Regions from separate parts of the Streptomyces sp. NPDC050988 genome, predicted to be linked through region 1. Evidence: riboswitches for the same ligand, from Rfam matches in the RefSeq annotation. Region 1 holds a riboswitch; the other holds the start of a gene.

Region 1 (3,843 bases):
GACAACGCGTCGTCCCACTCCTGTGCGCCCGGATGTCCCTTGGCGAGGTCGGCCGCATGGGCCGCGATCTTGTAGGTGATGACGCCCGTCTTGACGTCGTCACGGTTGGGCAGGCCCAAGTGCTCCTTGGGCGTGACGTAGCAGAGCATGGCCGTGCCCCACCAGGCGATCATCGCGGCACCGATGCCGGAGGTGATGTGGTCGTACGCCGGCGCGACGTCCGTCGTCAGCGGGCCGAGCGTATAGAACGGAGCTTCATCACAGATCTCCTGCTGAAGGTCGATGTTCTCCTTGATCTTGTGCATCGGGACATGCCCCGGGCCCTCGATCATGGTCTGTACGTTGAAACGCTTCGCGACCCTGTTGAGTTCCCCGAGCGTCCTCAACTCCGCGAACTGCGCTGCGTCGTTGGCGTCCGCGATCGACCCGGGCCGGAGTCCGTCGCCGAGCGAGTACGTGACGTCGTACGCCGCGAGGATCTCGCAGAGTTCCTCGAAGTTCTCGTACAGGAACGACTCCTTGTGGTGCGCCAGGCACCAGGCCGCCATGATCGAGCCGCCGCGCGAGACGATGCCGGTCTTGCGGTTCGCGGTCAGCGGGACGAACGGCAGCCGCACGCCCGCGTGGACGGTCATGTAGTCCACACCCTGCTCGGCCTGCTCGACGACCGTGTCCTTGTAGATCTCCCAGGTCAGCTCCTCGGCCCGCCCGTCGACCTTCTCCAGCGCCTGGTAGAGCGGGACCGTGCCGATGGGGACGGGGGAGTTCCGCAGCACCCACTCGCGGGTGGTGTGGATATTGCGGCCGGTGGACAGGTCCATGACCGTGTCGGCGCCCCAGCGGGTCGCCCAGGTCATCTTCTCCACCTCCTCCTCGATGGAGGAAGTGACCGCGGAGTTGCCGATGTTGGCGTTGACCTTCACCAGGAACCGCTTGCCGATGATCATCGGCTCGATCTCCGGGTGGTTGACGTTGGCCGGCAGCACGGCCCGGCCCGCCGCGATCTCCTCGCGGACGACCTCGGGAGAAACGTTCTCCCGGATGGCCACGTACTCCATCTCCGGCGTGACCTCACCCCGCCTGGCGTACGCGAGTTGCGTCACCGCCTGGCCGTCGCGGCTGCGCCGGGGCTGGCGCGGCCGCCCCGGGAAGACCGCGTCGAGATTGCGCAGTCCGCCCCTCGGCGAGGTGTGCTTGATCCCGTCGTCCTCGGGGCGGATTGGTCGGCCCGCGTACTCCTCGGTGTCGCCGCGGGCAATGATCCAGTTGGCCCGGAGGGCCCCGAGGCCCCTGCGCACGTCGGTGTCGACGGTCGGATCGGTGTACGGGCCGGAGGTGTCGTACAGAGTGACCGACTGCCCGTTGGTGAGGTGCACTTGGCGGACCGGCACGCGCAGGTCGGGGCGCGAACCCTCGACATACGCCTTGTGCCAGCCGATGGACTTCCCGGCCTCGCCGTTCTCGGGCGAAGCAGTCACTCCACCGCTCTCGGCCGAGGCGAACGCCCCGTCCGTCAGGCTGGAGGCAGGCGTGCGTACGTCCTTGTTGGTCATGAGACCTACTCCCTACGCCGGCATTACCCGGTAACAGGTTCGGCGGTCGACGCAGCGATTTCCGTCCGGCGATGTTCCACGTGAAACATCGCGTCTACGGAGGTCAGCGCCCTCTCAGCCCGGTGCTCCGAGCTCCCGCGTGTGCAAAGGTGCCCCCACGCTAGCGTCAGATGTGGCGCGGTGAACAGTGGGCCCGGGCCGTTCTTGCGATGATCGGTCGGTGACCACGACGCAGCAGCCCCCAATCCCGCCGTCCGAACCGCCCCACGGACACGGCCACGACGGCCACGGTCACGGCGGCGGACCTGGGCACGGCCCCCACGGCCCCGGACCGGGCGGCGGCGGAGACCGGCCCGGCGGTGGTGACGGTGGCGGATCGGGTGGCGGCGGGCACGGCCACTCGCACAGTCACGGACCCGCCGCGCCTGTCTCGATGCACCTGCGCAAGGTCATCGCGGCCGTGCTGATCCCCTTCGCGGCGGCGGTCGTCGTCGGCCTCGTGGTGCTCTGGCCCGGCGGCGCCCCGGGGCACGAGCGCACCGGTGTCGGCTTCGACCGGCAGACGCAGCAGGCCACTGTGACCAAGGTCGACAAGGTCGACTGCAAGTCGGTGAACGCCTCGGGGGAGACGCCGACCGGCGACACGTCGACCGCCGAGGGCTCGTCGGCACAGCAACAGGCGACCGGCAGCTGCAAGAAGGCGACGGTGCGGGTCGACACCGGCAAGGACAAGGGCCGTACGTTCACGGAGATCGTCCAGCCGGACTCCTCGCGACAGCTGGAGCAGGGCCAGAAGGTGATCGTCGCGTATGCGCCGGACGCCCCCAAGGAACTCCAGTACTCGGTCACCGACGTGAACCGCAAGCTCCCGATGACGCTGCTCGCCGGGATCTTCGCCGTCGCCGTGGTCGTGGTGGGCCGGATGCGCGGCGTCATGGCACTGGTCGCACTGGCCGCCAGCTTCCTCATCCTGACGTTCTTCATCCTCCCCGCGATCCTGCAAGGCTCGAACCCCCTGGTCGTGGCGGTGGTCGGGGCGAGCGCCATCATGCTGATCGCGCTCTATCTGTGCCATGGGCTGTCGGCCCGTACGTCGGTGGCGGTGCTCGGCACCCTGCTCTCCCTGTTGCTGATCGGGCTGCTCGGCTCACTGTTCATCGACTGGGCGGCGCTGACCGGCAACACGGACGACAACACCGGGCTGATCCACGGGCTGTATCCGTCCATCGACATGAGCGGTCTGCTGCTCGCGGGCATCATCATCGGTTCGCTGGGTGTGCTCGACGACGTGACGGTGACGCAGACGTCGGCGGTCTGGGAGCTGCACGAGGCCAATCCGACGATGGGCTGGCGCGGGCTGTACCGCGCGGGCATCCGTATCGGCCGCGACCACATCGCGTCGGTCGTCAACACGCTCGTCCTCGCCTACGCCGGCGCCGCACTGCCGCTGCTGCTGCTCTTCTCCATCGCGCAGAGCAGCGTGGGGACGGTGGCCAACAGCGAGTTGGTCGCCGAGGAGATCGTGCGCACGCTCGTCGGCTCGATCGGACTGGTCGCCTCCGTGCCGGTGACCACGGTTCTCGCCGCGCTGGTCGTCTCGGCGGACCGCCCGGGCCCCGCCGCCCCGGCACAACAGGAACAGCCGCAGCCCCAGCCACAGCCCCAGTCGGGCGCCAGGGCGCCTCTGCGTGGCGGGAGCGGCCGCCGCCGCAAGCACTGAACCCGGCGCCTGCCGGATCCGGTCGCCGAGGGTCGAGAGCTGAGAGCTGAGAAGAAGCGTTACGGCAGTCCGCGTAGCCGCGAGGCAACAAGCCGGATGACGTACGGCAAAGCCGGGTGGGATGAGCACGTGTCACACGCGTACGGGACGACGTACAACGAGGCGGCGTTGCGCCTGCCCCAGCCCCGTATCACTTCACCCAGCGCTCTGTTCCTCCGCCAGGATGCGGTTCAGCGCCTCGTCGAGGTGTGTGTCGAAGTCCGCGAGGGAACGCTCCTGGCCCAGCGGCACCAGCCGGTCCGTACGGTCCAGGAACGCCAGCAACGGCGCCGTCCCACAGCGGAACAACGCGTGGTCACCGCCCACTTGAAGCCGGATCAGCACATCGCCGAACCCCTCGGTGTCGGCGGGAGCGATGTGCACGTCGCCGTCCCCGCACGCCCGGCCCACCCCGTCGATCAGCAGCTCCCGGCCGAAGGCCCAGGTGACCGGCGCGTCACCGGGCAGGTGGAAGGTCAGCCGCACGGCATAGGGATCACAGGTCTCGTAGCGCAGCTCCACCGGGATGCG
Region 2 (3,843 bases), on a different contig from region 1:
TGCCGGACACCCGGTCATCCCCACGGTCGACCGGTCCGAGGACCTGCACCTGCTGCCCGAGGCCGACCAGTACGCGGTCAAGCCGAAGGTGGGCGCTGACTCCATCGGCCTGGCCTTCGTGCCCCGCGAGCAGCTCGACGGCCTCGCCTACGGCGACATCCTGGTCCAGCCGCGCATCGACTTCCGCTACGAAGTGTCCTTCTACTACGTCGACGACGCCTTCCAGTACGCCCTTCACGCCCCCGATCCCGAGCAGCGCTGGGTCCTCGATCCCTACGAGCCCACCGACACCGACCTGGCCTTCGCCCGGAGCTTCATCGACTGGAACACCCTCGACCACGGCATCCAGCGCGTGGACGCCTGCCGCACCTGGGAGGGCGCGCTGCTCCTCGTCGAGCTGGAGGACCTCAACCCATATCTGTCCCTGGAACTGGTCTCCGACCGGACCCGTGACGCGTTCGTGGCGAATATGACGGAGTCCGTCCACCGGTTCCTGGACGCTCGGCCGCGCAGCTGAGCTCGCGCCTGAGACGGCGTACCGTCGTACGGCCGTACCTGACCATTGACCCCCGCGAGGCGACGTGATCGCCTCTCACAGGTAAGCCGTGAACGGGCTGAACCGGGGGACAAGTGAGTCTTGAGATGAGTCAGGATTATGCGGCTCTCATCGCGGGCGTCGACGGCGCGATCTTGATCGCTGCATCGGTCCAACTCCATTCGTACCGAGCCAAGGGCAACGGACAAATGACGCGCGCCGCCCGGGTGTTGTGGCTGGCGCCTTTCCCGGTGATGGTCATTTCCATCGCTCGGGTCCTCTGGTGGTCTGCCAACGGCGGGCAGGACAAGGACCCCGACCTTGCGTTGATGCTGTTCCTGGGGACTCTCATCCTGCTGGCCATGGTCATGCTTGACGCGATCCTGTCGAGGTACGTATACGAGGAAGCGGAGCAGGTCGCTTCCGACGACTCACTCGACGCGTAGAAGTGCCTCAGCGCGTGAATACCGTGCTCGCGCGCGGACTCACACCTGCCGCCCTTCTCGACTTCCGGGACCAGGCCCGCGGCAGCGGTACGGCCGCTGACGACCACCGCGCACGGCTCGTGGCCCCGGTCACACGAATCGATCTGCGACACTGGTACAGCCATGCCTAAGCCCGGAGAACTCACTTTCGTTGCCCCCCGCGGAGCCAAGAAGCCGCCGCGGCACCTTGCTGATCTCACGCCTGCCGAGCGTAAGGAGGCGGTTGCCGCGGTCGGTGAGAAGCCGTTTCGTGCCAAGCAGCTGTCGCAGCACTACTTCGCGCGGTACGCGCACGACCCGGAGCAGTGGACCGACATCCCCGCGGGATCGCGCGCCAAGCTGCAGGAGGCGCTGCTGCCCGAGCTGATGACGGTCGTGCGGCATCTCTCCACCGATGGGGACACCACCCGCAAGACCCTCTGGCGGCTCTTCGACGGCACGCTCGTCGAGTCCGTGCTGATGCGGTACCCGGACCGGGTCACCATGTGCATCAGCTCTCAGGCGGGCTGCGGGATGAACTGTCCGTTCTGTGCGACCGGGCAGGCCGGTCTCGACCGGAATCTGTCCAGCGCCGAGATCGTGCACCAGATCGTGGACGGGATGCGGGCGCTGCGGGACGGGGAGATTCCCGGTGGGCCGGCCCGGCTCAGCAACATCGTCTTCATGGGCATGGGCGAGCCGCTGGCCAACTACAAGCGGGTCGTCCAGTCGATCCGGGCCCTCACCGACCCGGAGCCGGACGGGCTCGGGCTGTCGCAGCGGGGGATCACCGTCTCCACGGTCGGTCTCGTCCCCGCCATCAACCGGTTCGCCGACGAGGGCTTCAAGTGCCGCCTCGCCATCTCCCTGCACGCACCGGACGACGAGCTGCGTGACACGCTCGTGCCCGTGAACACGCGGTGGAAGGTACGGGAAGTGCTGGACGCCGGATGGGAGTACGCGGCGAAGTCGGGGCGCCGGCTCTCCATCGAGTACGCGCTCATCCGTGACATCAACGACCAGGCGTGGCGTGGTGACCGGCTCGGGCGGCTGCTCAAGGGCAAGCCCGTGCACGTGAACCTGATTCCGCTGAACCCGACACCCGGCTCCAAGTGGACGGCCTCGCGGCCCGAGGACGAGAAGGCGTTCGTCGAGGCGATCGCCGCCCATGGTGTGCCCGTCACCGTCCGGGACACCCGTGGCCAGGAGATCGACGGGGCCTGCGGGCAGCTCGCGGCGACCGAGCGGTAGTCTGGCGGACGTACGTACATCTTCATATTCCGACAGGGGAGCGCCACAGCGCTGAGAGTGCGGGACAGCCCGCAGACCCTCTGAACCTTGCCCAGGTCATTCTGGGTAGGAAGTTCGGTCACTACTCAAGCTGTTGCGCCCTGCCCGGGATCCGACCGAGGTCCCGGGCAGGGCCGCGTCTCTTCCTGGTCACCCCCAGGAGGAATTCAGTGAGCACCACCACCAGGAAGTTCACGGCCGTGGTCGCGGTCACCGGGCTCGGCTTCGCCGCGCTCGCCGCGTGCGGTTCGTCCGACTCCGGCGACGAGGGCTCCGGGTCCAAGACCGTCACCCTCGTCAGCCATGACTCCTTCGCCTACACCAAGGCAGTACTGAAGGAGTTCGAGAAGGCGTCCGGTTACAAGGTCAAGGTCCTCAAGGACGGCGACGCCGGTACGGCCGTCAACAAGGCCATCCTCACCAAGGACAACCCGCAGGGCGACGTCTTCTTCGGCGTCGACAACACCCTGCTGTCGCGGGCGCTCGACAACGGGCTGTTCCAGTCGTACGAGGCCAAGGGCGCCGATGGCATCAAGGCCGAGTACCGGGTCGACCAGGACAAGCACCGCGTCACGCCCATCGACTCCGGTGACATCTGCGTCAACTACGACAAGGCCTACTTCAGCAAGCACAAGCTGGCCCCGCCGACGTCCTTCGACGATCTGATCAAGCCCGAGTACAAGGATCTTCTCGTCACCGAGAACGCGTCCACGTCCTCGCCCGGCCTCGGGTTCCTGCTCGGCACCGCCGCCAAGTACGGGGACGCGGGCTGGGAGGGCTACTGGAAGAAGCTCAAGGCCAACGGAGTGAAGGTCGTCGACGGCTGGGAGCAGGCCTACAACGTGGAGTTCTCCGGGTCCGCCGGCGGCAAGGAGGCCAAGGGCGACCGGCCGCTCGTCGTCTCGTACGCCTCGTCGCCGCCCGCCGAGGTCATCTACGCCGACCCGAAGCCGAAGACCGCGCCGACCGGGGTCGCGGACGGCACCTGCTTCCGCCAGGTCGAGTACGCGGGCCTGCTGAGCAACGCGAAGAACACCAAGGGTGGCAAGGCGCTCATCGACTTCCTGGTCGGCAAGGCCTTCCAGGAGGACATGCCGCTGAACATGTTCGTGTACCCGGTCGTCGAGGGTGCGAAGGTGCCCGCCGAGTTCACGAAGTTCGGGCCGGCCGCCAAGAGCCCCGAGACCCTCGACCCCGCCAAGATCGCCGACAACCGTGACGAGTGGGTCAAGTCATGGACCTCGCTCGTACTGAAGTAGAGCCCCGCGCGGAGGCGGAGCCGCCCGCGAGCCGGCGTCCGCGCCTCCGTCCGCGCCCTCGCACGCGCCCGCGTACGGGGAGCGCGGCCCGGCTCGGTCTCATGGCCGTGCCCGTCGCGTTCTTCGGGCTCTTCTTCGCCTACCCGGTCGCGGCGATCACGGCACGCGGGCTCAAGATCGACGGGGTCTGGCGGTTCGGGCGGATCGGCGATGTGCTCGCACAGTCCGACATCCGGCACGTCCTGTGGTTCACGACCTGGCAGGCGCTCGCCTCGACCGCGCTCACGCTGCTGAT

Evidence for each region. Region 1 has a riboswitch for thiamine pyrophosphate ahead of thiC (phosphomethylpyrimidine synthase ThiC). Riboswitches for the same ligand answer to the same signal wherever they lie in the genome.
Region 2: it holds a riboswitch for thiamine pyrophosphate, as region 1 does, so the genes downstream of both, ACIBEI_RS30765 (thiamine ABC transporter substrate binding subunit) here and thiC (phosphomethylpyrimidine synthase ThiC) in region 1, are expected to answer to the same signal.

What each region holds. Positions count from the first base shown of each region.
Region 1 is NZ_JBITFQ010000012.1:247,220-251,062, forward strand. Features, by position in the region: gene thiC (phosphomethylpyrimidine synthase ThiC) at 1-1,553, opposite strand, end outside; TPP riboswitch at 1,546-1,702, opposite strand; gene ACIBEI_RS26250 (YibE/F family protein) at 1,774-3,273, shown strand; gene ACIBEI_RS26255 (SsgA family sporulation/cell division regulator) at 3,469-3,843, opposite strand, start outside.
Region 2 is NZ_JBITFQ010000017.1:145,956-149,798, forward strand. Features, by position in the region: gene ACIBEI_RS30745 (hypothetical protein) at 1-517, shown strand, start outside; gene ACIBEI_RS30750 (hypothetical protein) at 643-981, shown strand; gene ACIBEI_RS30755 (hypothetical protein) at 996-1,151, shown strand; gene rlmN (23S rRNA (adenine(2503)-C(2))-methyltransferase RlmN) at 1,144-2,250, shown strand; TPP riboswitch at 2,275-2,380, shown strand; gene ACIBEI_RS30765 (thiamine ABC transporter substrate binding subunit) at 2,460-3,548, shown strand; gene ACIBEI_RS30770 (ABC transporter permease) at 3,524-3,843, shown strand, end outside.